4 regions of the Luteibacter pinisoli genome follow, and region 1 is predicted to be linked to each of the others. Evidence: predicted binding sites of a transcription regulator. Region 1 holds the regulator's gene; each other region holds the start of a gene.

Region 1 (7,595 bases):
CACGCTGCTGACCATCGGTGACGGCCTCGTCGCCCAGGTGCCCGGCCTGATGCTCTCCATCGCCACGGCGGTGATCGTCACCCGCGTGTCCAAGTCGCAGGAGATGGGCAAGCAGGTGTTCGGCCAGCTGTTTGCGCAGCCGAAGGCGCTGGGCGTGGCCGCGGCGGTGCTCGGCGTCATGGGCCTGATCCCGGGCATGCCGAATATTCCGTTCCTCCTGCTGGCGGGCATCGCCGGCTTCGCCGCGTTCAAGCTGCACCAGGGCAAGCAGGCGCCAGCGACCGGCACGCCGGGCGCGCCGGGCACCGAGCTTGCCGCGCTGGAGGCCGCGCCGCCGGCCGAGCGCCTCGAACTGTCGTGGGAAGACGTGGCCCAGGTGGACACCATCGGCCTCGAAGTCGGCTACCGCCTGATCCCGCTGGTGGACAAGGCGCAGGGCGGCGAACTCATGGCCCGCATCAAGTCCGTGCGGCGCAAGCTGTCCCAGGAGCTGGGCTTCCTGGTGCCGTCCGTGCACATCCGCGACAACCTCGACCTGGCACCGCATGGCTACCGCATCTCCCTGATGGGCGTGCCCATGGGCGAGGCCGAGATCCATACCGAGCGCATGCTCGCGATCGACCCGGGCCGGGTGCACGGCACCATCAACGGTATCGCCACGCGCGACCCGGCCTTTGGCCTGGACGCGGTGTGGATCGAGCCGGGCATGCGCGAACACGCGCAGACGCTGGGCTACACCGTGGTCGACCCGGCCACCGTCATCGCGACGCACCTGTCGCACATCCTGCAAAACCACGCCCACGAACTCATTGGCCACCAGGACGTCCAGCAGCTGCTCGACCGCCTGGCCCAGCAGACCCCTAAGCTGGTGGAAGACCTGGTACCCAAGCGCCTGTCGCTTGGCGCCGTGGTCAAGGTGCTGCAGAACCTGCTGGCCGAGCGCGTGCCCATCCGCAACTTCCGCGGCATCGTCGAATCGCTGGCGGAGCATGCGGGGCAGAGCCAGGATCCGGGCGTGCTCGCCGCCGCGGTGCGCGTCACCCTCGGTCGCCAGATCGTCCAGGAAATCGCCGGCCTGGGTTCGGAAGTGCCTGTCATTACTTTGGCGCCGGAGCTCGAACAGATCCTGCTGCAATCCCTGCAGGGTGGTGGCCCCGCCGGCGCGGCCGTCGAGCCGGGCCTGGCCGATCGCCTGCAGAAGAACGTCGCCGAAGCCGCGCGTCGGCAGGAAGCGGCGGGTGAACCGGCCGTGCTGCTGGTCTCGCCGGCCCTTCGTCCCTGGTTGTCGCGCTTTACGCGCCATGTGGCCCAAAACCTGCATGTACTTGCCTACAACGAGGTTCCGGATAACCGCCGCGTCAAGTTGGTGACGGCACTGGGACGCTAGACATGACGTACCGCGCGACAAGAACAGGATCGATCGCATGAAAATCAAACGATTCGTTGCTTCCGATATGCGCCAGGCCATGCGCCAGGTGCGTGACGAGCAGGGTCCGGACGCCGTGATCCTCTCCACGCGGCGCATGGACGACGGCATCGAGATCATCGCTGCGCTCGACTACGACGAGGCCCTGGTCCGCGAGGCCGGCTTTGCGTTCGACGAGCCGCAGGCGGAAGAGAAGCCCGGCATCATGCGTGCGGTGCGCGATACCCGCGAAGCCGAGCGCCTGGCCCGCGTCGACCAGGCCCGCGCCGCCACGGCCGCCGCCGTCGAGCGTGCCGCGAAGGCCGCGCCGGCCAACCCGAACGCGCCGCAGCGCCAGTCGTCCTCCGCGCTCGCCGCCAGCGTCGCCGACGTGGTGCGCGCCGCCACCGTCAGCGCGCCGCAGAACGACACCGCGGTGAACGGCATGCGCGCCGAAATCAACAACCTGCGCGAGATGCTGGAAGTGCAGCTCTCCGCGCTGGCCTGGAACCAGATGGACCGCGAGCAGCCGCTGCGCGCCCGTGTCCTTCGCGAGATGACCCGCCTCGGTATCGACGGCGACGTGGCCCGCGCCCTGTGCGCCGAACTGCCCGCGGACATGACCGTCGAGCAGGCCCGTTACCTGCCGCTGGGCATCCTCTCGCGCAACATCCGCACCAGCGGCCGCAACTTCGACACCGTCGGGGGTGGCATCACCGCCTTCGTCGGCACCACCGGCGTCGGCAAGACCACCACCATCGCCAAGCTTGCCGCCCGCGCGGTGCTGCGCCACGGGGCTTCCAACGTCGCGCTGATCAGCGCCGACCAGTACCGCATCGGTGCTGGCGCGCAGCTGGAACACTATGGGCGCCTTCTGGGCGTGCGTGTGTATAACGCCCACGACGCCGCCAGCCTGCGCACGGTGCTGCTGCAGCTGCGTGGCAAGCACACCGTACTGATCGACACCGCTGGCCTGGCCGGCAACGACCCGAAGCTGCAGCAGCAGTTCGAGACGCTGCGTGCGATGGCCGACGTCCGCGTGTGCCTGGTGCTCGCCGCCAACGCCCAGGCCCAGGCCATCGACAACGCGGTGCGCGCCTATGCGCCGCTGAAGCCGCAGAGCGCCATTCTTACCAAGCTCGACGAAACCCCGCTCCTGGGTGGCGCGCTGTCGGCGGTGATCCGCCACGGCATGCCGCTCGACTACACCACGGATGGCCAGCGCGTTCCCGAAGACATCGCCACTGCTGACGCACGCAAGCTGGTCTGCCTCGCCGCCCAGATGCTCAAGCAGCGCAACGACGAACCGGATGACGCCATACTTGCCGACCGCTTCGGCTTCGCGTCTTCACCGGCCCTGGCCTGATCGCAGATTCTGACGAACGTGACCCCGGCAACCGCATCCGCAACCTCTTTCACGGCAGTGAACTCCTTCATGACCACACACGTCGACAATTCCCAGGCCGCCACGCTTAACTGGCTAGCCGACCGCCGCCCCACGCGGAGCATCGCGATCGCGGGCGGCAAGGGCGGCGTGGGCAAGACCACGGTGGCCGTGAACCTCGGCATGGCCCTGGCCATGGGCGGGCGTGACGTCCTCCTGCTGGACGCCGACCTCGGCATGGCCAATATCGACGTGCTGCTCGGTCTGCAGCCCACGCGCCATCTCGGTCACATGCTCGAAGGCGCCTGCGCCATCGAAGACCTGGTGCTGGAAGCGCCGCATGGCCTGAAGGTGATCCCGGCCACCTCCGGTACCCGCCGCATGGCCCAGCTGCCGAACATCGAGCATGCCGCCGTCATCCGCGCCTTCGACGAATACCCGCTGGCGCCGGAGTACCTGATTGTCGACACCGCCGCGGGCATCTCCGATAGCGTGTCGATGTTTGCCGCCGCCTCCGACGAGGTCGTGGTGGTGGTCTGCGACGAGCCGGCCTCGCTCACCGACGCCTACGCACTCATCAAGGTGCTGTCGCGCGAATTCGCGGTGAACCGCTTCCGCATCGTGGCCAACATGGTTCGCCACGCGCAGGAAGGCCGCCAGCTGTTCGAAAAGCTCTCCCGGGTGACCAATCGGTTCCTCGATGTGTCCCTGGATTTCATGGGCATGGTTCCGCACGACGAGTACCTGCGCCAGGCCATCCGCCGCCAGTCGGCGGTGGTCGAAGCCTGGCCCAGCAGCCGTTCGGCGGTGGGATTCAAGAATATGGCCAGGTCGGTCGATACATGGGGTGAACCCGAACCCCGTGGTCAGGGTCGGATCGGCTTTTTTGCCGGCCGCGAGCACGTGGGGGGAGGGCTGCCGTTGTGAGCGTCGCGAGCGAATACCTTGAAATCACTAAGGTTCCGGCCGATCAACTGGTAAAAACGCACGCGCCGCTGGTGCGCCGGATTGCCTATCACCTGATGGGCCGCCTGCCGCCCAGCGTCGATGCGAACGACCTCATGCAAGCCGGGATGATCGGCCTGCTTGAGGCGGCAAGGAACTATTCGCCGACTCGCGCGGCCAGCTTCGAAACCTATGCGGGCATCCGCATTCGTGGCGCCATGCTGGACGAACTGCGCAAGACGGACTGGACCCCGCGCTCCGTGCACCGAAAGTTGCGCGAAGTGGCGGAAGTCACCAGGCAGATCGAGAACGAAACCGGCGGCGACGCCAACGACGTGGAAGTGATGAAGCGTCTTGGCATCGATGCCATGGAGTACAACCAGATCCTGGCCGACGCGGCGAGTGCGCGGTTGCTGAGCCTGACGGCGCCGGAAGGCGACGAAGGTTTCGCGATCGACGTGGCCGACCCGGACGCCGCGGGCCCGGACGGCCTGTTCGAAAAAGACGGCCTGCGCCATGCGCTCGCCGACTCGATCGACGGGCTTCCCGAGCGCGAAAAGCTGGTGATGTCGCTGTACTACGATGAAGAACTCAACCTGAAGGAAATCGGTGCGGTGTTGGGAGTGAGCGAATCGCGCGTGTGCCAGATCCATGGCCAGGCCCTGATCCGACTCCGTGCACGCATGTCAGGTTGGAAAGACAAACACTAAGAACGACGCGGCAGTAAGGCGGAGAACGTTTTGGACAAGAACATGAAAATCCTCGTGGTGGACGATTTCTCCACCATGCGGCGCATCGTCCGTAACCTGCTGGTGGAGCTGGGTTTCACCAACACGCTCATCCAGGAAGCGGAAGACGGCAACGCGGCGCTGGCGCTGCTGCGCTCGCAGCCCATCGACCTGGTGGTCACCGACTGGAACATGCCGAACATGACCGGCATCGACCTGTTGCGTGCCATTCGTGCCGACGCCGCGCTGAAGAAGCTGCCGGTGCTGATGGTCACGGCCGAGAACAACCGCGACCAGATCATCGCAGCCGCGCAGAGCGGCGTGAATGGTTACGTCGTGAAGCCGTTCACGGCCGTCACGCTGAAGGAAAAGCTCGACAAGATCTTCGAACGACTCGCTGCGGCCGCGGGCTAAGGGACTGACCATGAACACGATGATTTCCGCTGGCCAGGACGTGGCCCCCGAACTGCGCGAGCTGCTCGACGCCGACGATAGCGTGGCTTTTGAAAAGGCGCTCGACAGCCTTATCCGCAGCCGCGAGCAGCACCTGTTCATGGCGCTGGGCCACCTGGCGCGCGACCTCCACGAATCCGCCCGCCGCCTTGCCGCCGATATCTCCAGCGAAGGCATCCCGGGCACGATGAGTGACGCGCGCAAGCACCTGCGTGACGTGCTCGAAATGAGTTCGCAGGCGGCCCACCGCACGCTGGATTTCAGCGACAAGTTGCGCCCGCAGGCGCAGGCCCTGGCGAAAGAGGCCGACGAGCTGCTCGTGCTCGACCAGGCCGACCCCGTCTTCAACGTCAACGCGACGGCCCTGGCCGTGCGCGTGGGCGATTTCGCGCAGAGCTGCGACATCGGCTTCGGCGAAATGGTCGAAGCGCAGTCCTGGCAGGATCTGTCCGGCCAGCGCGTCGCCCAGGTCGAAGCCTTCATGGCCAAGGTCGAGTCCTCGCTGATCGAGCTGGTGCGCCTCACCGGTTCGCTCGCGGGTGGCAACACGCCGGCCGCGGACAAGGTCAGCCAGGACGAAGTGGATCGCCTCCTCAGCGAATTCGGGTTCTGAGCCCGGCATGAGCGTGGAGCTGGACAACGAGCTGCTCAACGTCTTCCTGATCGAGGCGCGCGAACTGCTCGAGACCCTGGGCGAACAGCTCGTGGACCTCGAGGCCTCGCCGGAAGACAGCGAGCTCCTGAACGCGGTATTCCGTGCGTTCCATACCGTAAAGGGCGGTGCGGGCTTCCTTGGCCTGAACGCCATGGTGGAACTGTGCCACCGCGCGGAAGACCTGCTCAACGAGGCGCGTAACGGCGCCATCGTCCTCAACGCCGGCCTGATGGACGCGTTGCTGGAGTCGCTCGACCTGCTCAACGACATGATGCGCGCGGCCGACGCCGGTGTACCCGCCGAGCCCGCGCCGCGTTCACTGCTTGATCGCCTGGTGATCCCGGGTCGTGCCGCTTCTGCCGCGCCGGTGGCCCTGGCGGTGCCAATCAGCGCCCCACGCCAGCCGGCGCCCGCCGCGGCGCCGGCGAAGCCTTACGATCCGATCGAAGACGAATTCGAGGCCCTGCTCGACGCCGCGCGCGCCGACCGGGCGCCCGCGCCGGCATCCACCGGCACCATTTCCGACGACGAATTCGAATCGCTGCTGGATTCGCTTTACGGCACGGCCGCTCCCGGCGCGTCCATCGACGCCGATGTGCCCAGCGCATCGGTTGCCGATGCGCCCGCGGCGGCCGACAGCAACGCCATCAGCGATGACGAGTTCGAAGCCCTGCTGGACCAGCTCTACGGTACGGCTGCGCCGGGTGACGCCGAACTGCCGACGCAGGCCGCTCCCGTCGCCGTTGCTGTTGCCGAGCCAGTCGCGCCGGCCGTGGCACCGATTGCCGCGCCGGTGGCTGAAAAGCCCAAAGCGGCTAGCGCGCCGAGCGAAAAGCGCCAGCCGGCCGCTGCCGCCGATACCACCGTGCGCGTTGATACCCATCGCCTCGACAGCCTTGTCGACGCCGCGGGTGAGCTCGTGCTGGTGCGTAATCGCCTGACCAATCTCGCACCCCGCGGCACCAACGACCCGATGGAACGCGCCATCGGTGAGCTGGAGCGCGTGGCGGAAGACCTGCAGAACGCCGTGCTGCGCATGCGCATGCAGCCGGTGGGCAAGCTGTTCTCGCGGTTCCCGCGCATCGTGCGCGACCTGGCCCGCCAGCTCGGCAAAGAGATTGAGCTCGTCACCGAAGGCGAAGACACCGATATCGACCGCACCGTGGTGGAGGCCCTGGCCGATCCCCTGGTGCATCTGCTGCGCAACGCCGTGGACCACGGCATCGAAATGCCTGACGTCCGCGAAGACGCGGGCAAGTCGCGTTCCGGCACCGTGCGCCTCGCGGCCGGCCAGTACGGCGACCGCATCGTCATCACCGTCACCGATGACGGCAAGGGGATGGACCCGGAAGTCCTGCGCCGCAAGGCGGTCGAGAAGGGCCTGATGGATGAAGAGCAGGCCGCTCGCCTCGACGAGCGCGAATGCTACGAAATCGTCTTCCGCCCCGGGTTCTCCACCGCCAGCCAGGTCTCGGATATTTCCGGCCGCGGCGTCGGCATGGACGTGGTGAAGACAAAAATCGTTGAACTTGGCGGTACCCTGTCGATTGATTCGCGGGTGGGCCATGGCAGCACGGTGCGCCTCTCGGTGCCGCTGACGCTCGCGATCCTGCGCGTGCTGATGGTGCGCGTGGGCAACCGCCTGCTGAGCCTGCCGATGTCCAACGTCGCCGAAGTGTTCGAGCTCGCCGAAGGCCAGGTCCAGGAACTGGACGGCCGCGTGGTGGCCGCGCACCGCAACCGCGCGCTGCCGCTGGCCGACCTCGGCAACTGGGCGGGCGCGCAGGGCAGGGGTGGACACGTCGTCGTGGTGCAGATCGGCCACCAGACGCTGGGTTGCCTCGTCGACGAAGTGCTGGGCCGTGAAGATGTGATGGCCAAGCCGCTCGGTCCCTTCCTGAAGGGCGTGCCCGGCGTGGCCGGTGCTACGATCACCGGCGATGGACGTATCTCACTCGTACTTGACCTCGCGGGCCTGGCCGATGACAGCGGCCAGGTGCTGCCCAGCCTGAGGATGGCTGTCTG
Region 2 (7,595 bases), 1.5 Mb from region 1:
CGGCGAGGTGCGCAATGGTCTCGCGCACGTTCTCGCCCTCGTTGAAGCACGGGACAACCAGGCTGACCAACGGATAGTCATTAAGCGGCGGCGGCGATTCGCGATCGCCCATGCGCCGCTCCACGCGCAGGTAATAGATCAGCCCGCCGCTCATCCAGAGCAGCGACATCACCCACGGATAGTAAAACGCGTACTGGAGCAGCGAATGCATCACCGATGCATCCGACGTCATCCTTGACTCTCCATGCCGAGCCTGCCGTTCGTCATGGCAAAAAGCCTTTGCGGTGCGGAATCAGTGCAGACCGCTCACCATAGGGCTCGCGATTTGCGCGTATCCGGCACTTTCAGGGCTTTTCTGCCGAAATTCTGTGCACGAGTCGCCGATTTTGTTCAGCTTCGGGCGATCATCCCAGGCTGGGGAAGGCGTTGCGCAGGCCCGAGACGATCATCTGCACGGCGATCGCGGCGAGGATCATGCCCATCAGGCGGCGTGCGATGCCAACGGCCTTGGCCGACAGGTAGCGCGCGACGAACGGCGCGCCGAGCAGGGAGATCGCGAGGATGACGAGAAAGGCGCCGAGGCCGATGGCGAGGGACATCTCGGTGCTGTTGTTGCGTGCGGTCTGGCCGAGCACGATCAGCGTGGCGATGGCGCCGGGGCCGAGCAGCAGCGGGATGGCCAGCGGATAAATCGCCACGTCCTCGGCAGCCGCGAGGGCTTCGGCTTCGGAGAGCGTCGGGTTGTGCTGGCTGCTGGGCGTGCCATGCAGCATCGACAGGGCGATGAGCAGCACCATGATGCCGCCGGCGATGCGGAAGTCGTTCACCGTGACGCCGAAGACCGCGAGGATCGCGGAACCGCCCGCCGCGGAGACAATGCAGCCGATGGTGACGGCGATGAGCACGACCCACGCCACGTGGCGGCGGTCGCGGTCGCTGATGCCGTCGGTAAGCGAGAGGAACATGGGCACATTCGCGATCGGGTTCATGATCGCGAACATCGCCGTGAACACCTTGATGGCGAAGGGCAGGTCGAAGGACACGGGGTCAAGCCTCGGTCGGGCAGGCCATCAGGGCCGGGGTCGAGCGTAGCCCAAAAGAAAAACCCCCGAAAGCGCCAGCTAACAGGGGTTCTTTGAGGTATTTAATGGTGGAGCCAGGGAGGATCGAACTCCCGACCTCGTCATTGCGAACGACGCGCTCTCCCAGCTGAGCTATGGCCCCACACGAGGGATAAATCTTAGCAGGGGCATTCGGGACCGCCAAGCCCCCGGCCGGATTACCCCGGCAGCAGGGCCGAGAGGCGGTCGAAGAGGACTTCGCGGCGCCAGCCTTCGAGGGCTTCGGGCCATTCGCCGCCACCCATCACGTATTCCTCCATGCTCCGGCGCGAGCAGAGCAGGCCGGGCGGGAGGTCGAGGTGGGTGGCCAGGGTGTCGATGGCGCTGCGCATTTCGTTGATCACGCGCTTGGCTTCGCCGGCGGGGTGGCCAAGCACCGAGGCCGTGGCTTCCACCTCGGACGCTTCGACCGGGCGGCGGACCACCTCGAACAGCTCCTCGCGCTGGGCGGCGCGCAGGGCGCGCGTGCCGCGGGCGAGGGCTTCGAGTGCGGCGAGATCCTTGGGAAGGCTGCCGGCCAGGTCGAGCGCGTGGGCATCTTCCAGCAACCACGAACGCGGCTTGTCCAGCGTGCGGGCCGTGGTTTCGCGCCAGCGCAGGATGCGGCGGAGCAGGGCCTGGCGCTCGCGCGGCCAGTCTGCCGCGGGCTTGAAGCCACGCTGCGGCTGCGGGTCGCCCTCACGCTGGCTGGCACGGCGCTTCATGCGTGCGCAGTCCTCGGCATGCCATGCCTCGCGCCCGCGTTCGGCGAGGCGCTCGGTAAGGATGGCGTGGACCGGGTGAAGGTGCACCACGTCCAGCGTGGCGTAGAGCTTCTGCGATTCGGTGAGCGGACGCTGCAGCCAGTCGCTGCGCGTTTCGCCCTTGTCCAGTTCGGCACCAACGAGGTCGGCCACCAGGGCGCGGTAACTGATGCCGAGGCCCATGCCGACGAACGCCGCCGCGATCTGCGTATCAAACAACGTGTGCGGGCCGTCAGGCAGGAACGGCGCCATCGCTTCGAGGTCTTCGCCGGCGCTGTGCATCACGGTGACGACGGGCTGCGCCGCGAACACCGGCTGTAACGTATCGCCCAGCGTATCGCCCAGCGGATCGATCAGCGCGTAACGGCCTTCATGTGCCAGCTGCAGGAGCGCGAGCTGCGGATAGAAGGTGTTGCGGCGCATGAACTCGGTGTCGAGGCCGACCACCGCCGTTGGGCCGATCGGCGCCAGCCAGGCGGCCAGGTCGTCCCGATGGTCGATCCACGGGGCGGCGGGCGCGAGTTCGCTCGATGACATGGAGCATCCTTGTAGATAAACGGGGCCGCGCGCGCGTGTTGCCCTGCAGCGCACGATTCCCTAAGGTGGCACCGCACGATAGCAGGCTCACGCGGAACCGCCCACCATGCCCAACACCGAGACCGTCCGCCGACAGCGCGCCATTGGCGGCGCGATGGGTGTGGCCGTGCTGGGTTTCGCGTTGTTCTATCACTTCTTTCCGCAGTTGCTGCACGTCGAGCCGGGCCAGACGGCGACACGCACGCCGACCCGCAGCCAGCCCACCACCATGGGTTTCGACCAGCGCCCCACGGGGGCCGCTCAGGCCGTGGCGTCCGAAGTCGACGCTGGGCCGCCACTGGTGCTTGCACCGGCCGCGGTGATCGCCGCGCGCCGCCGCGAGAAAAACACCGAGGTGCAGCTGCCGCCGCAGGCCACGCCGGACTCGCCGGAATTCACCGCCTTGCTCGATCGCGGCGACAAGGCGCTGGCCGCGGATCGCCTGGTCGGCGGCAAGGACAGTGCCGCTGCGCTGTACGCCGCGGCGTTGAAGGAAAAAGCGGATAGCCAGCGCGCCCTGTCAGGCATGGATGAAATCCGGGCGCGCCTCGTGGCCGAGATCGAGCAGGACATCGCCCTCGGTGACGCCGATGCCGCGCGCGATTCGCTCAGCGCGCTGAAGGCGTTGCCGAACAGTGCGAAGGACGTACAGCCGTTGCAGCAGCAACTCGCCGTGCTGGACAAGGTACGCCCGCTCCTCACCACCGCCGCCACCCAGCTCCAGGCGGGCAGGGCCAGCCAGCCGCGCGGCGACAGCGCGCTGGATACCTATCGCCAGGTGCTCCAGCTGGATCCGCAGAATGCCGTCGCCATCCAGGGCGTCGGCCAGGTGCAGCACGTGGTGCTCGACCAGGCACTGGCCGCCGTCGCGCAGAGCGATTTCGCGGCCGCCGACACGGCACTGGCCGAGGCCGCGGCCATCGAGCCAGGCTCGCAGGCCCTGCAGGACACGCGGGGACGCATTGAAGGCATGCGCCGGCAGAGTGGCGCGGCCATGCTCGCGCAGGCGCGCTCGGCACTGGATGGCGGCAACGTTGAACTGGCCCAGCAGCTCGCCGCGAAGGCACAGCAGACCAGCCCGGACCTGGCCGGCATCGACGACTTCAACGAGCGCGTGACCAACGCCAAGCTCTACGCCAGCTACAAGCCCGGCCAGCTGTTCTCCGATCGCTTCGTGGATTCCACGGGGCAGGCGCCGCCGATGGTCGTGGTGCCTACCGGCAAGTTCATGATGGGTTCGCCCGATGGCGAAACCGGACACGATACGGATGAAGCGCCGGCGCATGAGGTTGAAATGGCCAAGGGCTACGCGATGGCGCGCAGTGCGATCACCATCGGCCAGTTCCGTGATTTCGTCCGGGCCACCGGTTACGTGCCGCAGTCCCAGACGCTCGGCGGTGGCAGCGTCTACGACGAGCAGAGCGGCGGCCTGCGTGATGATCCGTCGGCCACGTGGCAGGACGACTACGCCGGCAAGCCCGGGCAGGATCGCCTCCCGGTCATCAATATTTCCTGGAACGACGCGAAGGCCTACGCGGACTGGCTCTCGCAGCGCACGGGGAAGGTCTACCGGTTGCCCAGCGAGGCCGAGTTCGAATACGCCCTGCGCGGCGGCACCACCACCCGGTTCTGGTGGGGCGACGGCGTGCCCTCGTCGCACGTCGAAAACCTTACCGGTGGCAACGACCGCTCAGGCTCCGGCCGCCGCTGGAGCAACGCCTTCAACGCCTACAAGGACGGTTACTGGGGCCCCGCGCCGGTCATGAGCTTCAGCCCGAATCCGTACGGGCTCTACGACATGGGCGGCAATGTGTCGGAATGGGTCGCGGACTGCTGGCACGACAATTACATCCGCGCGCCGCGTACCGCGGAGGCGTGGGTCAACCCGGGATGCAGCCGGCGCGTGGTCCGCGGCGGCTCCTGGGGCAGCGCGCCTGACATGGTCCGCTCGGCGTATCGCCAGGGTGCCTCGGCCGACGTGCGCAGCGCTCGCGTGGGCTTCCGCGTCGCCCGCGAGCTGTAAGGGCGGCCGTACACGCGAAAAGGGCCGGGCCCCGCTCAGGTGCTGCCGAATCGACAGGCACGATCGCTTGACGAAAACGATTCTCATGGAGATGCTTGTCACGTTCCCTAGGCGCGATAAAGGCGAGCCACCGTGGCCACATCGATCATCGTAGGCTACCGTCCGTTCCCAGGTCGCACCGACCTGGTGATCGCCATCCTCCTGGAAGTCTACGAGGCCATGCAGCGGGCCGGCCTGATCACCGCGCGACGACCGTGGATCATGCGCAGCGAAGGCGGCAACGTGGTCGCCGCCTTTGAGATGACCAATGAGTATTCCTACGCCGCTTCCGAGAAAGTCCGCGAAGTGGCCGCGCTCCGCGCCCGCCTCATGGGCGTCGCCGAGCGCATGCCGCTGAGCGCCCTGCATGAGGCCTCGCAGCCGTACGCCGAGTTCGAGACGACCACCGAGTATCCGGCCCCGGCGATTGCCCGCTAAAACGGCGCCTGGGTCTCGCGGAGTACCCTTAGGGAAATCGCACCCTCGAGGCGAAGCGTCTCCGTGTCTGGGGCATAAAAGTCTGCGCTGCCATGCGGAACCAGGAGTTCGCCCGCGAACATAGCGATATCCGCGTCGAACCAGACGGTGGCGGGAAGCCCATCAATCATCATGAAATTAGCCATCCGGCCATGTTACGGGCCGACGTGGCTGTTCACGTTTCCGGTTAGCCGCGAAATCTTGTCAGCCTAATGCCCAAGCCTTGTAGGGCGATCGTCTTGGGCCCGCTGCCATCGATGGTCTAAAGCTGCCCGTAGACGCTCTCCAGCTCGCTCACAGCGGCATTCACCCGGTCGATGCCGGTGGACTGGAGCTTCGCGCTTTCGCCGATGGCCGTGGTGACGTCGGTCACCTGGCTCACCGCGCCGAGGATTTCTTCCATGACCAGGCCTGCGGTGCCGACGAGTTCGGCGCCTTCGTCCACGCGGTCGCGGGCGTCGCCGATCAGGGCGTGGATCTGTTTCGAGGCGGTGCCGCTGCGCATCGCCAGCTGGCGTACCTCGTCGGCGACGACAGCGAAGCCCTTGCCGCTCTCGCCCGCATGCGCGGCTTCGATGGCGGCGTTGAGCGAGAGCAGGTTGGTCTGGAAGGCGATGGTGTCGATCAGTTCGAGGATGTCTTCGACCGAGCGCGTGCTTTCCTGGATGGCCCCCATGGTGCGGACCACGTCGGCGACGACACCGCCGCCCCGTTGCGCGGCGACGCGCGCGCCGTCGGCAAGCTCTTCGGCGCGACCCGCCTTGAGGGCGTTATCGAGCACCGCGCCAGACAGCGAGACCACCTCGCGCTGTAGGGTCTGCGCCGCCACGGTCTGCGCGGTGATGTCGGTGGCGTACTTGATGACGCGCACCGGGTTGCCCTGGGCATCGAGGATGGGGTTGTACGTCGCCTGGATCCAGACGATGCGGCCACCCTTGCCGAAGCGCCGATAGAGCCCGCTGTCGTGGCGGCCTTCGCGCAGCCCCGCCCAGAACTGCGCGTAGCTGTCGGACGCAGCCTCGATCGGGTCGACGAACATCCGGTGGTGGCGGCCAGCGATCTCGTCCAGCGTGTAGCCCATGGCCGCGAGGAAGTTGTCGTTCGCCTCGAGGATCGTCCCGTCGAGGGCGAACGCGATGGTGGCCTGGGCGCGGTCGATCGCACGCAGGCGGCCGTCCATGTCAGCCTCGGCGATGCGCCGTTCGGTGACGTCCGTGGCGTACTTCACCACGCCCGACACCCGGCCGAACGCGTCGAAGATCGGGTTGTACGAGGACTGCAGCCACACATCGCCGCCGTTCCTGTGCAGGCGACGGTAGAGCCCCGAGTCCGCCTTGCCGTCGCGCAGGCCATCCCAGAAGGCCGTGTAGGCCGGGGAACCGGCTTCGACCGGATCGACGAACTGGCGGTGATGCCGCCCGACGATGTCCTGCAGCCGGTAACCCATGGTCTGGAGGAACAGGGCATTGGCGTGGACCACCGTGCCGTCCGGGGCGAACTCGATGATGGCCTGCACCTTGTCCAGCGCCGCGAGCTTTCCGCGCATCGCCTGCTGCTGTCGCATCCACCGACCAATCATCGTTCCACCCCGCCAAGAATGTGATGTACATCACATATCGGCGATGCCCATGCACACTTTAGGCAAAAATAACGAATCCGGTGAATATCGTAACTATTCGGGCGGAAAGCATAAAAAAGGCCTCCGCGATGGGAGGCCTCTAAAAACCTTGGTGCCGAAAGTGGGACTCGAACCCACACTGTATCTCTACAAACGGATTTTGAGTCCGCCGCGTCTACCGGTTCCGCCATTTCGGCATGGGGCTGGCGATTATGCGGGAATCAATGCATCCGGTCGAGGCCTAGCTGGCGCTCGGTGCGCTGGTACCAGTCGTCGCCCTGCGGGTCGAACACGGCGCACTGGGTCATGCGGCCGGAGTAGATGTGCAGGCTGACGGCCAGCGAGTCGTCGCTCGGGTTGCGGATGGTGTGGTACTCGTGCGGCGGGATCAGGCTGCCGGCCGAACCCGGGCCGGCGTCGATCGTGCCGACGGGACGGAAGTGGTAGCGGGTGGCGTCGTGCTCGAGCAGCTCGTACTGGACGATTTCCAGCGCGCCATTCCAGACACCTTCGACGCACCACATGCCGCTGTGGTCGTGGATCAGGGTGCCCTGGCCCGGGCCCCAGGTCATCGCCACCACGCTGTAGCCGTGTTCGTCGCTGCGGTAGAGCTCACGGCGGGCGTAGTGGTCGCCGGCGGTCTCGAACACGCAGGCGGGAAGGGTGACCGCCTGGGAGCGGATCAGCTTGCACAGCGATTTGCGCAGCGAATCCGTGATCGCCGGGGTGGTCGCCTGGCTTACCGCGCTGTCGATGGCGTCGATGAGCGTGCGGCTACCCGGGAAATCGACCGTGATCATGGCTGGAACCTCTTGCAGGGACGTGGGGACGGAACGCTGCGGACGATCATAGCAGGGCGCGGCGGTGCCGGCCGTGTAAGGCCGTACGGTGCGTCAAAGCGACCGCAGGAAGCCACCGATGGCGCGGCTGTAGTTCTCGATGTCGACCAGGAAGGCGTCGTGGCCCTGGGGGGAATCCAGCGCGACGAACTCCACGTC
Region 3 (7,595 bases), 1.9 Mb from region 1:
CACCACCGTAATCTATCCCTGTCGCCGGAACACAAGGACGAAGGCGACTCCCCCCAAGGAAGGTCGCGCCGGCATGGTCCCCCTCCATGCCGGCGTTTTTCATTCCCGGTTGCCCCGGACCCGGTAAAATGCCCCGATGGAGCACACCGAGTCGCACCCGTTCGACGGCAAGGCCTTTGTCCGCCACCTCACCACGTCTCCCGGCGTTTACCGGTATTTCGATGCGGAAGGTGAGCTGCTGTACGTCGGCAAGGCCGCCAACCTCAAAAAGCGCGTCAGCAATTATTTCCTGAAGCCGCCGATGGATCCGCGCATCGCCTCGATGGTGTCGCAGATCGACCGTGCCGAGGTCACGCTGACGCGTACCGCTGGCGAAGCCCTGCTGCTCGAATCGCAGCTGATCAAATCGCTTAAGCCGCGCTACAACATCGTCCTGCGCGACGATAAGAGCTATCCCTACATCTATCTGTCGGGCGGGGAGAACTACCCGCGGCTGGCGTTTCATCGTGGCGCCAAGACCGGCTCGGGGCGTTACTTCGGCCCGTACCCCAGCACCTTTGCCGTGCGCGAAAGCCTGGGCCTGATGCAGAAGCTGTTCAAGGTGCGCCAGTGCGAGGACAGCTATTTCAAGAATCGCTCGCGGCCCTGCCTGCAGCACCAGATCGGCCGCTGCAGCGCGCCGTGCGTGGAGCTGATCAGCGTGGACGACTATCGCAATGACGTACGCCACGCGGAGATGTTTCTCGAGGGCCGTAGCAGTGCGGTGATCGACGAGCTGGCCAGGTCGATGGAGGAGGCCAGCATGGCACTGAACTTCGAGCGCGCCGCCACGCTGCGCGACCAGGTCGCCGCCCTGCGCAAGCTGCAGGCGCAGCACTTCGTCCAGGGGGCCAGCGCCGACATGGACGTCATCGCCTGCTGCCTCGAAGGCGGCATGGCCTGTGTCAGCGTGCTGTTCTTCCGCAACGGCGTCAGCCTGGGCTCGCGCGACTTCTTCCCGCGCCTGCCCACGGATGCCTCGGTCTCCGACGTCCTCGGCCAGTTCATCGCCCAGTACTACCTCGACCGCCAGGTGCCGCGCGAGCTCGTGCTGAGCGACCCGGTGGAAGACATCGAGGTGCTCACCGACGTCCTCTCCCAGCACGCCGGCTACAACGTCCAGCTGAAGCCCAGCGTGCGTGGTGAACGGGCCCGTTTCCTCGAAATGGCCCAGCGCAATGCGAGTGCCGCGCTCACCTCGCGCCTGGCCAGCCGGCACACGCTGCTGGCGCGTTTCGACGACTTGCAGAAGGTGCTTGACCTGACCGAGCAGCCGCGCCGCATCGAGTGCTTCGACATCAGCCACACGCGTGGCGAGGCCACGGTGGCCTCCTGCGTGGTCTTCGGCCCGGAAGGCCCGGAGAAGTCGCACTACCGGCGGTTCAATATCACAGGCATCACGCCGGGCGACGACTACGCCGCCATGCACCAGGCGCTTACCCGGCGCTTCAAGAAAGTGGTGGAGGGCGGGGCGAAGCCGGACATCCTGCTGATCGACGGTGGCGCGGGGCAGGTGGCCCAGGCGGTGGACGTGCTGGGCGAACTCGGCGTGGAAGGCATCCGCGTGGTGGGCGTGGCCAAGGGCCCCGGCCGCCGTGCCGGCGAAGAAACGCTGGTGCTGGCCGAAAGCGGGAAGACCCTGCACCCCGGTACCTCGTCGCCCGCGCTGCACCTGGTGGCCGCCGTCCGTGACGAGGCGCACCGTTTTGCGATCAGCGGCCACCGCCGCAAGCGCGAGGCGGCGCGCGAACGCAGTACGCTTGAGGATGTGGCGGGTGTCGGCGCGCGCCGACGCGCGGCACTGTTGAAGGCCTTCGGCGGCCTGTCGGGCGTGGAAGCGGCGGGCGTGGAAGAACTGATGAGCGTGAAGGGTATTGATCGCGGCCTCGCCGAACGCATCTATGCCATGCTGCACCCCTGATCGAACGGAAGCGCCAGCCACCGCGACGCTTCCCGCAACCGGCTGAATCGATGCGTATTAACCTGCCTACCTGGCTTACCCTTTTCCGTGTGCTGCTTCTGCCGGTCATGGTGGTCGTCTTCTACCTGCCGTTCCGTGGCGCCAGCCTCGTCGCGGCCATGGTGTTCGTGCTGGCCGGTTTCACCGACTGGCTTGACGGCTACCTGGCCCGCCGCCTCGACATGACGTCGGCCTTCGGCGCCTTCCTAGACCCGGTGGCCGACAAGCTCATGGTCGCCGTGACGCTGTTCCTGCTGGTGCAGTCGGCCCCCACGGGCTGGCCGGGCATCCTGTTGGCCGTCACCGCCGCGGTCATCGTGGGGCGCGAGATCAGCGTCTCGGCGCTACGTGAGTGGATGGCCGAGATCGGCGCCCGCTCGAAGGTCAAGGTGGCCTTCCTCGGCAAGCTGAAGACCATGATGCAGATGGTGGCGCTGGTGGTGCTCCTGCTCCAGCACGACGCCGAGACGCTGCGCCTGTACCACATCGGCGAGGCCCTGCTGGTCATCGCGGGCATCCTTACGATCTGGTCCGGCCTCGACTACCTGCGCGCCGCATGGCCTGCATTACGCGGTGACAAAAACAGTTGACACATCGCCCCAGTTCCCTAAAATAGCCGGACTACGACGCGGGAATAGCTCAGTTGGTAGAGCACGACCTTGCCAAGGTCGGGGTCGCGAGTTCGAGTCTCGTTTCCCGCTCCAGGATTCCACAAAGCCTCGGGTAACCGAGGTTTTGTTTTTTAAGCGCCATGCGGCTACTCTCCGCGTGCGCAAGCGATGGCCGGGTGGCAGAGTGGTCATGCAGCGGACTGCAAATCCGCGTACGCCGGTTCGATTCCGACCTCGGCCTCCATCGCATTCCAAAGGCGCAACGCTCACGCGGTGCGCCTTTTTTCTTTTCAGCCCGGATGGCGAAATCGGTAGACGCAAGGGACTTAAAATCCCTCATCCGTAAGGGTATGTGGGTTCGAGTCCCACTCCGGGCACCACCTGTCTATCGCATCGCTCGTGGGCTTCAGGAACGACCAATTGCGAGATAAACGGTAAGCGCTATACCTAGCACCACAAACGCCGCAATCGGCCAAAAGACGCGAATCGCTTTCGCTCTTCCTTCGTGCTTGACGGTATCAAGGAAGAAGAACACGTAGAAGACAATGAGAATCGCGACCTCGAGGCCCGAGTTCCATGCGATGCACCAGGACGAGCGGCATGCACTAAACCGCGCGAGCGCGCAGGCTCCCATCGCGAGAAGCCCCGAATCGTCCATGGTCCGTTCTCCCTTCCCCTGATAAGTAATCCTAGGCGAATTCCTACAGACGCCGCTAGCCGACTGGGTGCAGAATGCCGTCGCGCCCACTACCGGATGCCGACATGCGCCTGATGACCGCCGTGGTTCTTCTGCTCTGCACCGCTCTCACCGGGTGCATCACCCCGCATACCTGGGCGGACGACCGGCCCACGACGGGCGTGCAGGGGCCCAAGCCGTTTTGCTCGTCCGGCTCGAATGGCAAGACGGCTAATTGCGCGGCGACCATCGGAGTGAATGCCGCGATCCAGGCCGCCCAAAAGAACTGACGTCCCGCCCGGATCGTGGCCCTCATCGTGCGGGTGCCGGAACCATTCCAATGGTTTCCATCCACGTTTCCGCCAGCTCCGTCCAGCGCGTAATCGGGTTAGCGGTTTTTCGAACCCCGAAGGCGTGGCCGCCTTTTGCATACAGGTGCATTTCGACCGGCACATTCGCCTTCTGCAGCGCCAGGTAGTAGGTGAGTGATTCACGGATATCGTCCGTGGCGTCGTCCTCAGCCTGCGCAATGAAAGTCGGCGGCCCACGGGGATCGATTTTCACTTCGCGGGTCAGCATGATGCCGGGTTCCGTCCACAGGTGGCCCGGATAAAGCGCCATGGCGAAGTCGGGGCGGCTACTCTGGCGATCGGCCGCGTCGATGGGCTTGTAGGTGCGCTTCGTTGTATTGCTGATGTCGGCCACCATCCGGCCGCCCGCCGAGAAACCCACCACGCCAATCCGGTGCGGATCGATACCGAGCGTTGAAGCGCGTTCGCGCAACAAGCCCATCGCACGCTGCGCATCCTGCAAGGCCATCGGCTCGCTTGGGGTGCGTCGGCAGTTGCACTCGTTGTTCCAATAAGGACCCGAGCCCGGCACGCGATACTTCAACACAACGCACGTGATGCCTTTCGCCGTAAGCCAGTCGCAGATCTCGGTACCCTCGAGGTCGATGGCGAGGACGCGATAGCCACCGCCGGGGAAGACCAGCATGGCAGCACCGGTGTTCTTTCCCCTGGCCGGAAAGATGCTCATGGTCGGCCGGGAGACATGCTCGATCATCGTGATGGGCTTGCCGGCAATGGACCCCGTGCCCTGTCCATACACCTCGTCACCCGGGTAAGCGGGGGCGGCGATGTGGAGTTCCTTGGGCCAGAGCAGTATCTGCTCAGCCGGTGCCTCGGGCTGCCAGGGCTTGTTCTGCGGGTTCACCAGCGGCTCGGAGCCGGTGGTGGCTGCCCATGCAGCAACGGGCATCAGCAAGGCGGCCAGCAGGCCGATCCATCGTGCAGTGGTCATGTCGCCTCTCCCTACGGCGAAGGTTGAAGGGTCAGTCTGATGCCCAGTGCGGGCATTCTCATGGCTAAGGCATGGCTCGGGTGCGCTATGCATAGGATGTGCGCGGGCTAGGGTCGGCTAAAGCCCATCTGAACGGCAGAGTTTTGTAGGCCTTCGCCTACAGAATCGCGTGAAGGCGCCGTCTATGATCCTCGCGCCTTCACAAGGAACGGGGATTCCAATAAATGACGAAGTACGTAACGGCGACGCTTGCCTTGGTGGCCGCCCTTGGCTTTTCGGTGGCCCACGCGGACGGGCAGGGCGCGTTCGTCCAGGCGGATGCCGGACATGCCTCGACGCATCACACGGGCACGACCTGGGGCGTGAGCGGCGGCTACCGGTGGACGGCAGCCCAGTCGCTGTACGTGGGTGTTGAGGGCGGCTACCAGGACCTCGGAACCAGCAAGTTCCACACCGTGGCCGGCCCGACGTCCCTTACGGATATCACCGGCCCGCACACCATCACTGCCGATACGCATGGCCGCAATGGCGCAAAGGCAGCGACGCTCGGATTGAATGCGCGGTGGGACTTCTCCGACCGCACCTACGCGGTGATTCGTGGCGGCATCGCCCGTTACCGGAATCGAGCACGCTTTCACAACACCAGCATCATCGACGATAACCCGCCGGTCAGCTCCACCTACGGCTACACGTTGTACGACACGCGCTGGTACGCCGGGGCCGGCTTTGGATTCGACTTCACCCCGAAGCTCAGCCTTCAGTTCACGTATGACCACTACCCGCAGCACTATTCGGTGTACGGATACCACTTCACGCAAAACACGGATGTGTGGGGCACTGGCGTCGAGTTCCGTTTTTAACGGTTGACGCTAAGCGATGAGCTCCCGGTGATCCGGCGCGTCCTGCGCCGGATCACCGACAACCGGGATCACCGTGGTCACCGGCACGCGGGTCAGGAGCCGCCTGGGCAACGCCGGCGGCAAGTTGCATGGCCGGTCCAGCCATCCACGCCGCACGCCGAACGCATGCTCCACGCCGCGGGCGAACATCGACGGCACATCGGCGCCGAGCGGCATGCGCGTCAGCTTGCGTGCGGTAACGATGTTTCCGAGAGCGTTAGCCTGCGCCTGGGGCGTGTCAAAGCCAGCAAGTTCGAGGACAGAAAGGATCAGGGAGAGGTTATTTCGGCGAATGCGCTGGCGGATCATTTAACGGCTACGTGAGGGGAGCCGGCTTTATACCGAAGCGGGAGGGCCGGGTAATGCCGCAACGGTATGAAAGTTCGGCACAACGTGAAGGCCGTTCGTAAATTGTCGCGAAATAGAAACAATCTGTGCCGGTATAAGGAAAAACAATGCGTTACGTCACTCGACGTGGCTAAAGCCCGGGCAAACCGTGCCGTTAACGTCTAGGAATTTTTCCTAGGGCAGTACGGGCAGCATGACAATCAGGTGGCGCATCATTTTGACCATGGCGGCGGCATTGCTGGCCGCCATCGTTATCGGGACAACCGGGCTCTACGCGCTGGACCAGACCCAGGCGGGGCTGGAGGGCATGTATCGCACGTCGCTCATGCCTATCGTCGACGTCAGCGAGGTGCGTGCCGCCCTGATGGATCAGCGCAATGCGGCCAACCGCGCGATCGTTCGCGGTACGCCCGAGGCGCTTGCGGACGCGAAGCAGGCCATCGCCAAGGCCCAGGTGCGCCTGACCACATCCTGGGCGGCGTACTACCCGGCCCTTGTCACCAGCGAAGAAGAGCGCACGGCCGCGAAGGCTTTCGTTGCCGCGCGCGAACGTTCCGACGATCGCCTGGCGGCCCTGGTCGGCAAGCTCGAGCATGGCGACAAGGATGCCGTGCCGTTGCTGATCAAGGACGTCGGCCCGGCGATGGATGAAGCGACGGCACAGATCTCGCAGATCATCACGGTCAATGAGCAGCAGGCCGACCAGGACTACAAGGCCGCCGCCGCCCGTGAGCACCGCACGGTGTACGTCACGCTTGGCGTGCTGCTGGCGTCGGCACTCCTCGTAGCGGTGCTTGGTTTCCTGCTGGCACGCGCCGTGATGCGGCCGTTGCTGCGTGCCCGTGATCTCGCGGCGCGCATCAGCCAGGGTGAACTGAACCACCATCTGCAGGTGGACGGCAGTGACGAACTGAGTGAAACGCTGCGTGCGCTTGGCACGATGGATGAGCAGCTCACCCGCATCGTCAGCCAGGTGCGCAGCAACGCGCAGCAGGTGACGTATGCCGCGCGCGATATCTCCGCCGGAACGGATGACCTCTCCAGCCGTACGCAGGAGCAGGCTTCATCGCTCGAAGAAACCGCCGCCTCGATGGAAGAAATGACGGCGACGGTTCGCGAGAACTCCGAGGGCGCCGACATGGCCCGTGACCTGACGACCACGTTGCACGGCGACGCGGTGTCCGGCCAGACGGTCGCGCAGGAGGCCGTCGTGGCGATGGCCGAAATCACTCGCAGCAGCCGTAGTGTCGGCGAAATCGCGGTACTGATCGACGAAATCGCCTTCCAGACCAACCTGCTGGCGCTCAATGCCGCCGTCGAAGCCGCCCGCGCCGGTGAACAGGGCAGGGGTTTCGCCGTGGTGGCCAGTGAAGTCCGTTCGCTGGCGCAGCGCAGTGCCACGGCGGCGCGTGACATCAAGAAGCTGATCGCCGATGCGTCCGAACGCGTGGAAACGGGCGCCGTGCTGGTCGGCCGCACGGGTGAAGCGCTCGCGCTGATCGGCTCCGGGGCGACCCGTGTGTCCGGCATCGTCGGCAATATCGCGGCCGCGTCGCTTCAGCAGTCGGCCGGCATCGAGCAGGTAAACGGTGCCGTGACGGCGCTGGACGAAGTCACCCAGCAGAACGCAGCGCTGGTGGAAGAGGCCAGCGCGGCGAGCAAGCAGATGCTCGAGCTGTCCGAAGAACTGATGCGCCAGGTGGCGTTCTTCAGCATCGCCGGCGAAGAGCCCGCCGATACCGCGCGGCCTTCGCGAAGCG
Region 4 (7,595 bases), 190 kb from region 1:
CACGAGACTTCAAAGTACACGGTGCTTCGCGGAAGTCCGAGCGGTCTGGGGCCGTGTCATGACTGGACCGCCACGCACAGCTGACCCGGCGCATGGTTCGGCGAGTGACGCACTGGTGCGAGCGATTGCTTACTGAACACGTGGTGGCGATGTCCGGTTCACGGCGTCTGGTGATGAACCGGCTTGCCTTACACAATGGTCATCGGTAAGCCAGCGTCGTTCGCGATGCCCCCCGGCAGATCCTGTGGCTCGACGAAGGACGCATCCGTGCGGCCGATTTTCGAAGCGGCGGATCCTAACTGATTCGCAAAAATCGAAGCCGTTCCGACAGACATGAATACCAGCTTCGACCTCGAAGTGCGAAGATGGAGGCCCGAACCGCCTTCGCCGGTAAAGGGTGAAAGACAAAAAAAATGCCCCACCGGCATGCGCGGGCGCGCGCACCGATGGAGCATCGTAGGGAGTCGACCGGGATTCCCGGCCAGCACTGTTTACGGCCTGCGTTCCAGCGCCGGATCCTCTTTCGAACGGGGCATCAGGTCCTGCTTGGAAACACCAAGCCACAGAAGGATCGGGCTGGCCACGAAGATCGAGGACAGCGTACCCACCAGGATGCCGATCAGCATGGTGATGGCGAAGCCATGCACTACCGGGCCGCCGATGAAGAACAGGGCCGCCATCGTGATGCCGGTGAACAGCGAGGTGATGATGGTTCGCGACAGCGTGCTATTGATCGAGCGGTTTAGCACTTCTTCCGGCGCAGCATTGCGGCTGGAGCGGAAAAGCTCGCGGACGCGATCGAACACCACCACCTTATCGTTGATGGAGTAGCCGACCACCGCCAGCACCGAGGCCAGCACCGTGAGGTCGAACTCGCGCTGGGTCAGGGCGAAGATTCCCAGGGTGACCAGCACGTCGTGCACCTCGGTGGCGAGCGCCGCAATGGCGAAGCGCTTCTCGAAGCGGATCCACAGGTAGCCCATGATACCAACGATGACGAAAATCACCGCGTAGATACCATCGGAGCGCAGTTCTTCACCGACCTGCGGGCCGACGAAGGACTTGCTCTTCATGGTGGCATCGGGGCGCACGGCCTTGAGCGCCGCCATGATGTCGTTGGACACTTTGGTGGCGGCTTCGTCGCCCGTCAGCTTGGTACCGACGGCTCCCACGTCATCCTTGGGCTGCATGCGCACCGTGACTTCGCGCGTACCGCCCACCGCCTGCACCAGCGGACCTTCGAGGCCCGCCTTCTCAAGCGTCTGGCGCACGTCGTTGGTATCGACGGGGTTGGCATAGGCCACGTTGACGGCGACGCCGCCCACGAAATCCTGTCCGTAGTTGAAGCCCTTGGTCACGATCAGCGCGATCGAGGCGACCATCAGCAGGACGGCCAGCCCGATCGAGAACTTGCGCAGGCCGAGGAAGTTGAAATTGGCGTTGTGGTTGAAAATTTCCATGGCGTATTCCCCCTCAGACCGACAGGGTCTTGAGCTTGCGGCCGCCGTGGATCAGCGCCGTGATGGCATGGGTGACGGTCACCGAGGTGAACATCGAGGTGAGGATACCGATAAACAGGGTGACGCCGAAGCCCTTGATCGGACCCGAACCCATGGTCATCAGACCCAGCGCGGCAAGCAGGTGGGTCACGTTCGCATCAAGAATGGTCGCCCACGCCTTGTCGTAACCGGTGCGGATGGACGCCAGCGGCGACGAGCCGTTGCGCAGCTCCTCTCGGATGCGTTCGCAGATCAGCACGTTCGCATCGATCGCCATACCCAACGTCAGCACGATACCGGCGATACCCGGCATGGTGAGGGTGACGCCGATAGCCGACATAACGGCCACGAGCAGCACCAGGTTGAGGAACAGGGCGATGTCGGCGACGATGCCGAACAGTTTGTAGTAGATGGCGGCCGCGACGAGCACAAGACCCAGGCCCAGCATCACAGCCTTGAAGCCCTTGTCGATGTTGTCCGCGCCGAGGCTCGGGCCAATGACGCTTTCACCGACGATATCGACCGGAGCGGCCAGTGAGCCGCCTCGCAGGAGCAGCGCCAATTCGGAGGCTTCTGCATCCGAACGAAGACCATTGGTCTGGAACTGCTTGCCAAGAGGCCCTTGAATCGTCGCGTAACTGATCACCTCTTCGCTAATCTTGGGCGTCTTTATTTCTTTTCCGTCAACAACCTTCGATTCCAGCGTGCGGGTGATATAAAGCACCGCCATCGGCTTTCCGATGTTGTCCGAGCTGAATTCCTGCATCTTGCGAGCGCCTGCGGAATTCAATGTGACCAGGACATTTGGCGTGCCATTCTGGGTATCACGCCCGGAGACGGCAGTGACCAACTCGTCGCCACTTGCGATGACCTTCTTGCTGAGCAACCGAGGAATATGGTCCTGGTCAAAATACAGCTTGGCATCAGGCGGAACGCTGCCCGAACGGGCTGCATCCATCGCCTGCTGCGAGGTATACAAGCCCGCACGGTACTGCAGCGTAGCGGTGGCACCGATGATCTTCTTGGCCTCGGCAGTATCCTGCACGCCGGCGAGTTCGACGATGATCTGGTTGGCACCCTGCTGCTGGATCAGCGGCTCGGACACACCCAACTGGTTCACGCGCTGGCGCAGCGTCGTGACGTTCTGGGTAATGGTCCCCTGCGCTAGATCGCGCAGTTTTGCAGGCTTGACCACGGCATTCAGCACGAAACGATTACCGCTGGATTCGCCATCGTTGACGACGAGATCCGGGTAGTCGGCACCAATCAGCGCAGCCGCCTTCTGGCGATCGGCCTCGGTACGCGCCACCACGTTCACGCCCTGACCGCGCGCGTTACGCGAGACGGCATCGTACTGAACGCCCTTGTCATGGAGCAGGGCGCGGATATCGTCCGTGTAGCGAGTCTCCTGCGTATCGATAACTGCGTTTTGGTCCACTTCCATAAGGAAGTGCACGCCGCCCTGCAGATCGAGGCCCAGCGGCATCGAGTTAGCGTTGAGCGAACGCAGCCACGACGGCACGGTGGAAGCGAGGTTCAGCGCCACCGTGTAGTCGTCGCCCAGGCCCGTGCGCAGGGCATCGGATGCCTTGGCCTGCTGATCGATATTGCCGAAGCGCGCCAACAGGCGGCCATCCTTTTCATTCACATCGATAGACGATGCCGGCACCTTCGCGGTGGCCAGCAGGGTGTCGACCTTGCTCTTCAGGGTCGCGTCAACCGCCGCGCCACGGTTGCCCGAAATCTGCACCGCCGGCTGGGGCGGGAAGACGTTCGGCAGCGCGTAGACGATGCCGACGAGCAACACGATCAAGACCAGCGCGTACTTCCAGCGTGGAAAATCACTCATGCCTTACATTCCATGGGTGCGGCCGACTCGCGGCCGCGGCTGACGCGTCTGAGACAAAACTCAGTTCTTCTTGAGGCTGCCCTTCGGCAGCACCTGGGTGACGGCACCCTTCTGCATCTGGACGACCACGCCCGGTGCGATTTCCACCTTGACGAAGGCGTCGCCCACTTCCTCGATGCGGCCGGCGAGACCACCGTTCATCACCACCTCGTCGCCCTTGGCCAGGGCGGACAGGAGGGCGCGGTGCTCCTTCTGACGCTTCATCTGCGGGCGGATCATCATGAAATAGAAGATGCCGAACAGCACGGCCATCATGATCAGCGGGGAAAGGCCAAACGCGCCCTGCGGGGCGGCAGCCGGGGCGGCCTGGGCAATGGCGGCGTAAGTCACAGGGCTCATCAGATTTCTCGCAAGTCATGGAACGGTCTAGGAAAAGCGACCGTTCACGTAAAAAGATCGTGGATTATGCCACGCCCCCCGGCGGCGGTGTACCGCACCCGTCCAAGGCTTTGGGGGCGCCGTGGGCGCCCTGCAAGGCCTTACTGCCCGTCGACTTCCGCCTTGCGGCGTGCGGCATAGAACGCTGCCACGAAATCGTCGAGGGTGCCGGCCTCGATGGCGCCACGGAGGCCGCTCATCAGCCGCTGATAGTGACGCAGGTTGTGCATCGTGGCCAGCTGACTGCCGAGGATTTCATTGCAGCGGTCGAGATGGCGTAGATACGCGCGGCTGAAGCCGTTGGCGCAGGCGTAGCAGTCGCAGCCTTCCTCGATCACCCGGGTGTCGGTGGCGAACTTCGCATTGCGGATCCGCAAGGTGCCTTCGTCGGTGAACAGGAAGCCATTGCGCGCGTTACGTGTCGGCATCACGCAATCGAACATGTCGATGCCACGGCGCACGGCCTCCACGATGTCTTCCGGCCGGCCGACGCCCATGAGGTAGCGCGGGCGGTCCTTCGGCAGCAGCGGGAGGGTGAAGTCCAGCGTGTGGTTGCGCTCGGCCTCGGGCTCGCCGACGGCCAGGCCACCCACGGCGTAGCCATCGAAGCCGATATCGACCAGCTGCTCGACGGAACGGCGACGCAGGTTCTCGAACGTGCTGCCCTGGACGATGCCGAACAGGTTGTTCGGGTTCTTCAGGTCGTTGAACGCCCGGCGCGAACGCTCGGCCCAGCGCAGGCTGAGCTCCATCGAGTCCGAGGCCACCTTCTCCGTGGCCGGATACGGCGTGCACTCGTCGAAGATCATGGCCACGTCCGAATCCAGCACCGTCTGGATCTCCATGGAGACCTCGGGCGACAGGAACACCTTCGAACCATCCACCGGCGAGGCAAACGTGACGCCTTCTTCGGTGATCTTGCGCTTATGTGCCAGCGAAAAGACCTGGAAGCCACCGGAATCGGTAAGGATCGGCTTGTTCCAGCCAATGAACTTATGCAGGCCGCCGAACTTGCCGACGATATCCAGGCCGGGACGCAGGAAGAGATGGAAAGTGTTGCCAAGGATGATCTCGGCGCCGGTGTCCAGGACATCGCGCGGGGTCATGGCCTTGACCGAGCCATAGGTGCCCACCGGCATGAAGGCCGGGGTTTCCACGGTGCCACGGCCGAAGCGCAGGCGCCCGCGCCGCGCCGCGCCATCGGTGGCGAGGAGTTCGAAAGGGAGGTTACTCATCCAACCATTCTAACCCGTCTGGCCGAGGGGCCCTCACCTAAAGCTTTTCCCGTGTCAGCCGATTCTTACGATCACAGGAGCGCACCCAATGCAGGGTGCCGCCCAGGCCCCCGGAGGACCTGCCCTTGATCATCCAGCCGACCAGCCTCGCCGCCCAGCTTTGGGCCGGTGCGGCCGCGGGTACCACGGTAACGGCCGCTGCCACCCAGACCTGGGCGGTGGGGCAGTTGCTGTCTGCCCGCCTGCTGGGCCAGATGGACACGGGGAAGATCCTCCTCGATATCGGCGGCATGCCGGTGGAAGCGGACGCCACGGGCACCTCCCTGCCCCAGCAGTTCCAGGTGCGGGTGATGACCCAGGGGCCGCAGCCCCAGCTGGAAGTGATGCTGGGCAACCAGACCGAACAAGTCGCCATGCAGGGCCTGCGCGAGCGCCTGCCCCAGCAGAACGGCTACTCGCAGCTTTTGAGCGTGCTTTCCGCGCTGGCCCGCCGGCCGGTGGCCCGGGTGTTGCCCGAGCCGCTGCGTACGGCCCTGGCCACGCTGGAAGCATCGATCAGCAAGCCGGAAGACGTGAGCACGCCGGACGGCATGAAGCAGGCGATCGCCAAGAGTGGCGCGTTCCTCGAAGCGCAGCTGGCCGAGCCGCACCACGAGACGCCGGCCACCGACGACTTCAAGGCGGCGCTGTTGAACCTGCGCCGCGCCCTCACCGACATTCCGCAGACGCGCCAGGCCATGATCCAGGCCCCGTCGCGTCCGTTTACCGACACCCCGCCCCCGCTCGCCCAGCGTGCCCTCGTGGCGCAGCCGCGCGCCGAGGAACTGCTCGCCGAAGAGGCCGACGCGGACGGCCTGGTATCGCATCTGCGCACCGATGTGCGCGCCGCCGTGGCCCGCGTTGAAATCGGCCAGCTGGAATCGCAGCCGCAGGCTGGCCTGTGGATGGTCGAGATTCCGCTGACCGGCGTGCGTGGCTACGACGTGCTCCAACTGCGCATCGAGGAAGGCAAGCCCGGTCCGGGCGAACCGGAAGGCATGTGGACCGTGGGCTTTGCCATCGATCCGCCGACGCTGGGCGCCGTGCAGGGCGAAGTGCAACTGCGTGGCATGCGTGTCTCGGTGCGCCTGTGGGCGCAGTACGCCGAAACCGTCGGGCGCCTGGAAAACGAATTCAATACGCTGCGCCGCGTGCTCGAGAAGAGCAACCTGCAGCTCGACCACTTCGCCTGCATGCATGGCTTGCCGGTACCGACCAGCGCTTACAGCTCGGTCCTTCTCGAAGCACGCGCATGACCCAGTCCCTTCCGAATCCCCGGCGCAGCGTGACGCTGCGACTGGCCACGCCCAGCAGCAACGGCAACACCCAGCGCATCGACGCCGACGGTGTGAAAGCCTTGCTCGAGCGCGCGCAGGCCCTCGGCCTTGCGCCGCAGCTGGATCCGCAGATCGCCACGCTGCTGGCGGCGGTTCGCCTGCGCGAGGATGTGCCGAAGGAGTTGTATGCGGCGCTGGCGGCGGTGGTGGGGACGTTGCTTAACGCTACGCACGATTAGGCGGGCGTGGGGCGAAAGATGTCGCCCACAGGGTGGGCTCCTACAAAATGCCTAGGCCCTGGATGGTGGCGGCTCGGGGTTCGAAGCCTGCGAGTTCGGCGAAGCGCTTGCCGCGTTCTGCGTAATCCTTGAACTGATCGAAGCTGGGTGCGCCGGGTGAGAGCACCACGGTGCCCTGGCCCTGCAGCGCATTCCGCGCGACGCCCACCGCGGCGGCAAGGTCGGTGGCGCGGAATACGTTGGCGACGCCTGCGGCTTCCAGTGCATCGGCGATGCGCGGGCCATTCCTGCCCTGGCAGAGGATGGCGTCGGGCGCCTGCACGCGCATGGCCTCGACGAACACCGTCCAGTCCAGCCCGCGGTCATGGCCGCCGACGATCAGCGCGACATGCGCGTCATGCACGCTCTCCAGCGCGGCGAGGCTCGCCAGCGGCGTGGTGCTGATGGAGTCGTTGATCCAGCGCAGGCCTCCCCGCTCGCCCAGCGGCTGCAGGCGATGCGGCAGCGGCACGAACGTGGACAGCGCCGGCGCGGCAGCCAGCGCATCAAGCCCCATCAATTCCAGCGCCGCCAGCGCGGCGCACGCGTTGATCGCGTTATGCAGCCCCGGCGCGCTGACACGATCCACGGCCAGTACATCGACCGGGCCACGACGAATCCAGCCATCGGCCACGTGCCAGCCCGCCGCGTCATCAAACGTATTCAGGCCCGGATGGTCGGCCGCGCGCGCCAGCAGCGCCGGCTGCATCGCGTTGACCAACACGCGCGCGGAAGCGGCGAGCAGTTTCAGCTTGTCGTCGACATAGCGCTCGCGCGAGCCATGCCAGTCGAGGTGTTCTTCATACAGGCTGGTGACGACACCGAGGTCGACGCCGAGCGCCTCGCTGGTCTGGAAGCTCGACAGCTCGATCACCCACAGATCCGCTTCACCGTCGTCGAGTTCAAGCAACGGCAAGCCGATATTGCCGGCCAGCGCGGTGCGCACGCCCAGCGAACGGGCGAGGTGCGCGATCAGCGCC

The links. The regulator FliA, encoded in region 1, starts transcription of late flagellar genes. The targets are predictions, from matches to a motif close to TAAAGTTTNNCNNNCNNNGGCCGATAA.
Region 2: the regulator FliA is predicted to act here: its motif matches at 6,593-6,619, upstream of FIV34_RS08790 (methyl-accepting chemotaxis protein).
Region 3: the regulator FliA is predicted to act here: its motif matches at 5,967-5,993, upstream of FIV34_RS07085 (methyl-accepting chemotaxis protein).
Region 4: the regulator FliA is predicted to act here: its motif matches at 5,060-5,086, upstream of fliK (flagellar hook-length control protein FliK).

The regions. Positions count from the first base shown of each region.
Region 1 is NZ_CP041046.1:3,434,420-3,442,014, reverse strand. It holds gene flhA (flagellar biosynthesis protein FlhA) at 1-1,387, shown strand, start outside; gene flhF (flagellar biosynthesis GTPase FlhF) at 1,425-2,771, shown strand; gene FIV34_RS15625 (MinD/ParA family protein) at 2,841-3,716, shown strand; gene FIV34_RS15620 (RNA polymerase sigma factor FliA) at 3,713-4,444, shown strand; gene cheY (chemotaxis response regulator CheY) at 4,475-4,876, shown strand; gene FIV34_RS15610 (protein phosphatase CheZ) at 4,887-5,528, shown strand; gene FIV34_RS15605 (chemotaxis protein CheA) at 5,536-7,595, shown strand, end outside.
Region 2 is NZ_CP041046.1:1,915,665-1,923,259, forward strand. It holds gene pgaC (poly-beta-1,6-N-acetyl-D-glucosamine synthase) at 1-232, opposite strand, end outside; gene FIV34_RS08765 (MarC family protein) at 405-1,043, opposite strand; tRNA gene FIV34_RS08770 (tRNA-Ala) at 1,149-1,224, opposite strand; gene rnd (ribonuclease D) at 1,280-2,401, opposite strand; gene FIV34_RS08780 (formylglycine-generating enzyme family protein) at 2,508-4,463, shown strand; gene FIV34_RS08785 (hypothetical protein) at 4,596-4,940, shown strand; gene FIV34_RS08790 (methyl-accepting chemotaxis protein) at 5,242-6,525, opposite strand; tRNA gene FIV34_RS08795 (tRNA-Leu) at 6,708-6,794, opposite strand; gene FIV34_RS08800 (cysteine dioxygenase family protein) at 6,819-7,397, opposite strand; gene metX (homoserine O-acetyltransferase MetX) at 7,491-7,595, opposite strand, start outside.
Region 3 is NZ_CP041046.1:1,531,366-1,538,960, forward strand. It holds gene uvrC (excinuclease ABC subunit UvrC) at 137-1,960, shown strand; gene pgsA (CDP-diacylglycerol--glycerol-3-phosphate 3-phosphatidyltransferase) at 2,011-2,589, shown strand; tRNA gene FIV34_RS07045 (tRNA-Gly) at 2,628-2,703, shown strand; tRNA gene FIV34_RS07050 (tRNA-Cys) at 2,781-2,854, shown strand; tRNA gene FIV34_RS07055 (tRNA-Leu) at 2,904-2,990, shown strand; gene FIV34_RS07060 (hypothetical protein) at 3,017-3,268, opposite strand; gene FIV34_RS07065 (hypothetical protein) at 3,373-3,576, shown strand; gene FIV34_RS07070 (alpha/beta hydrolase) at 3,599-4,588, opposite strand; gene FIV34_RS07075 (outer membrane protein) at 4,813-5,448, shown strand; gene FIV34_RS07080 (hypothetical protein) at 5,458-5,796, opposite strand; gene FIV34_RS07085 (methyl-accepting chemotaxis protein) at 6,029-7,595, shown strand, end outside.
Region 4 is NZ_CP041046.1:3,620,985-3,628,579, forward strand. It holds gene secF (protein translocase subunit SecF) at 492-1,460, opposite strand; gene secD (protein translocase subunit SecD) at 1,474-3,348, opposite strand; gene yajC (preprotein translocase subunit YajC) at 3,409-3,747, opposite strand; gene tgt (tRNA guanosine(34) transglycosylase Tgt) at 3,888-5,021, opposite strand; gene fliK (flagellar hook-length control protein FliK) at 5,147-6,316, shown strand; gene FIV34_RS16560 (flagellar biosynthesis protein) at 6,313-6,576, shown strand; gene murD (UDP-N-acetylmuramoyl-L-alanine--D-glutamate ligase) at 6,617-7,595, opposite strand, start outside.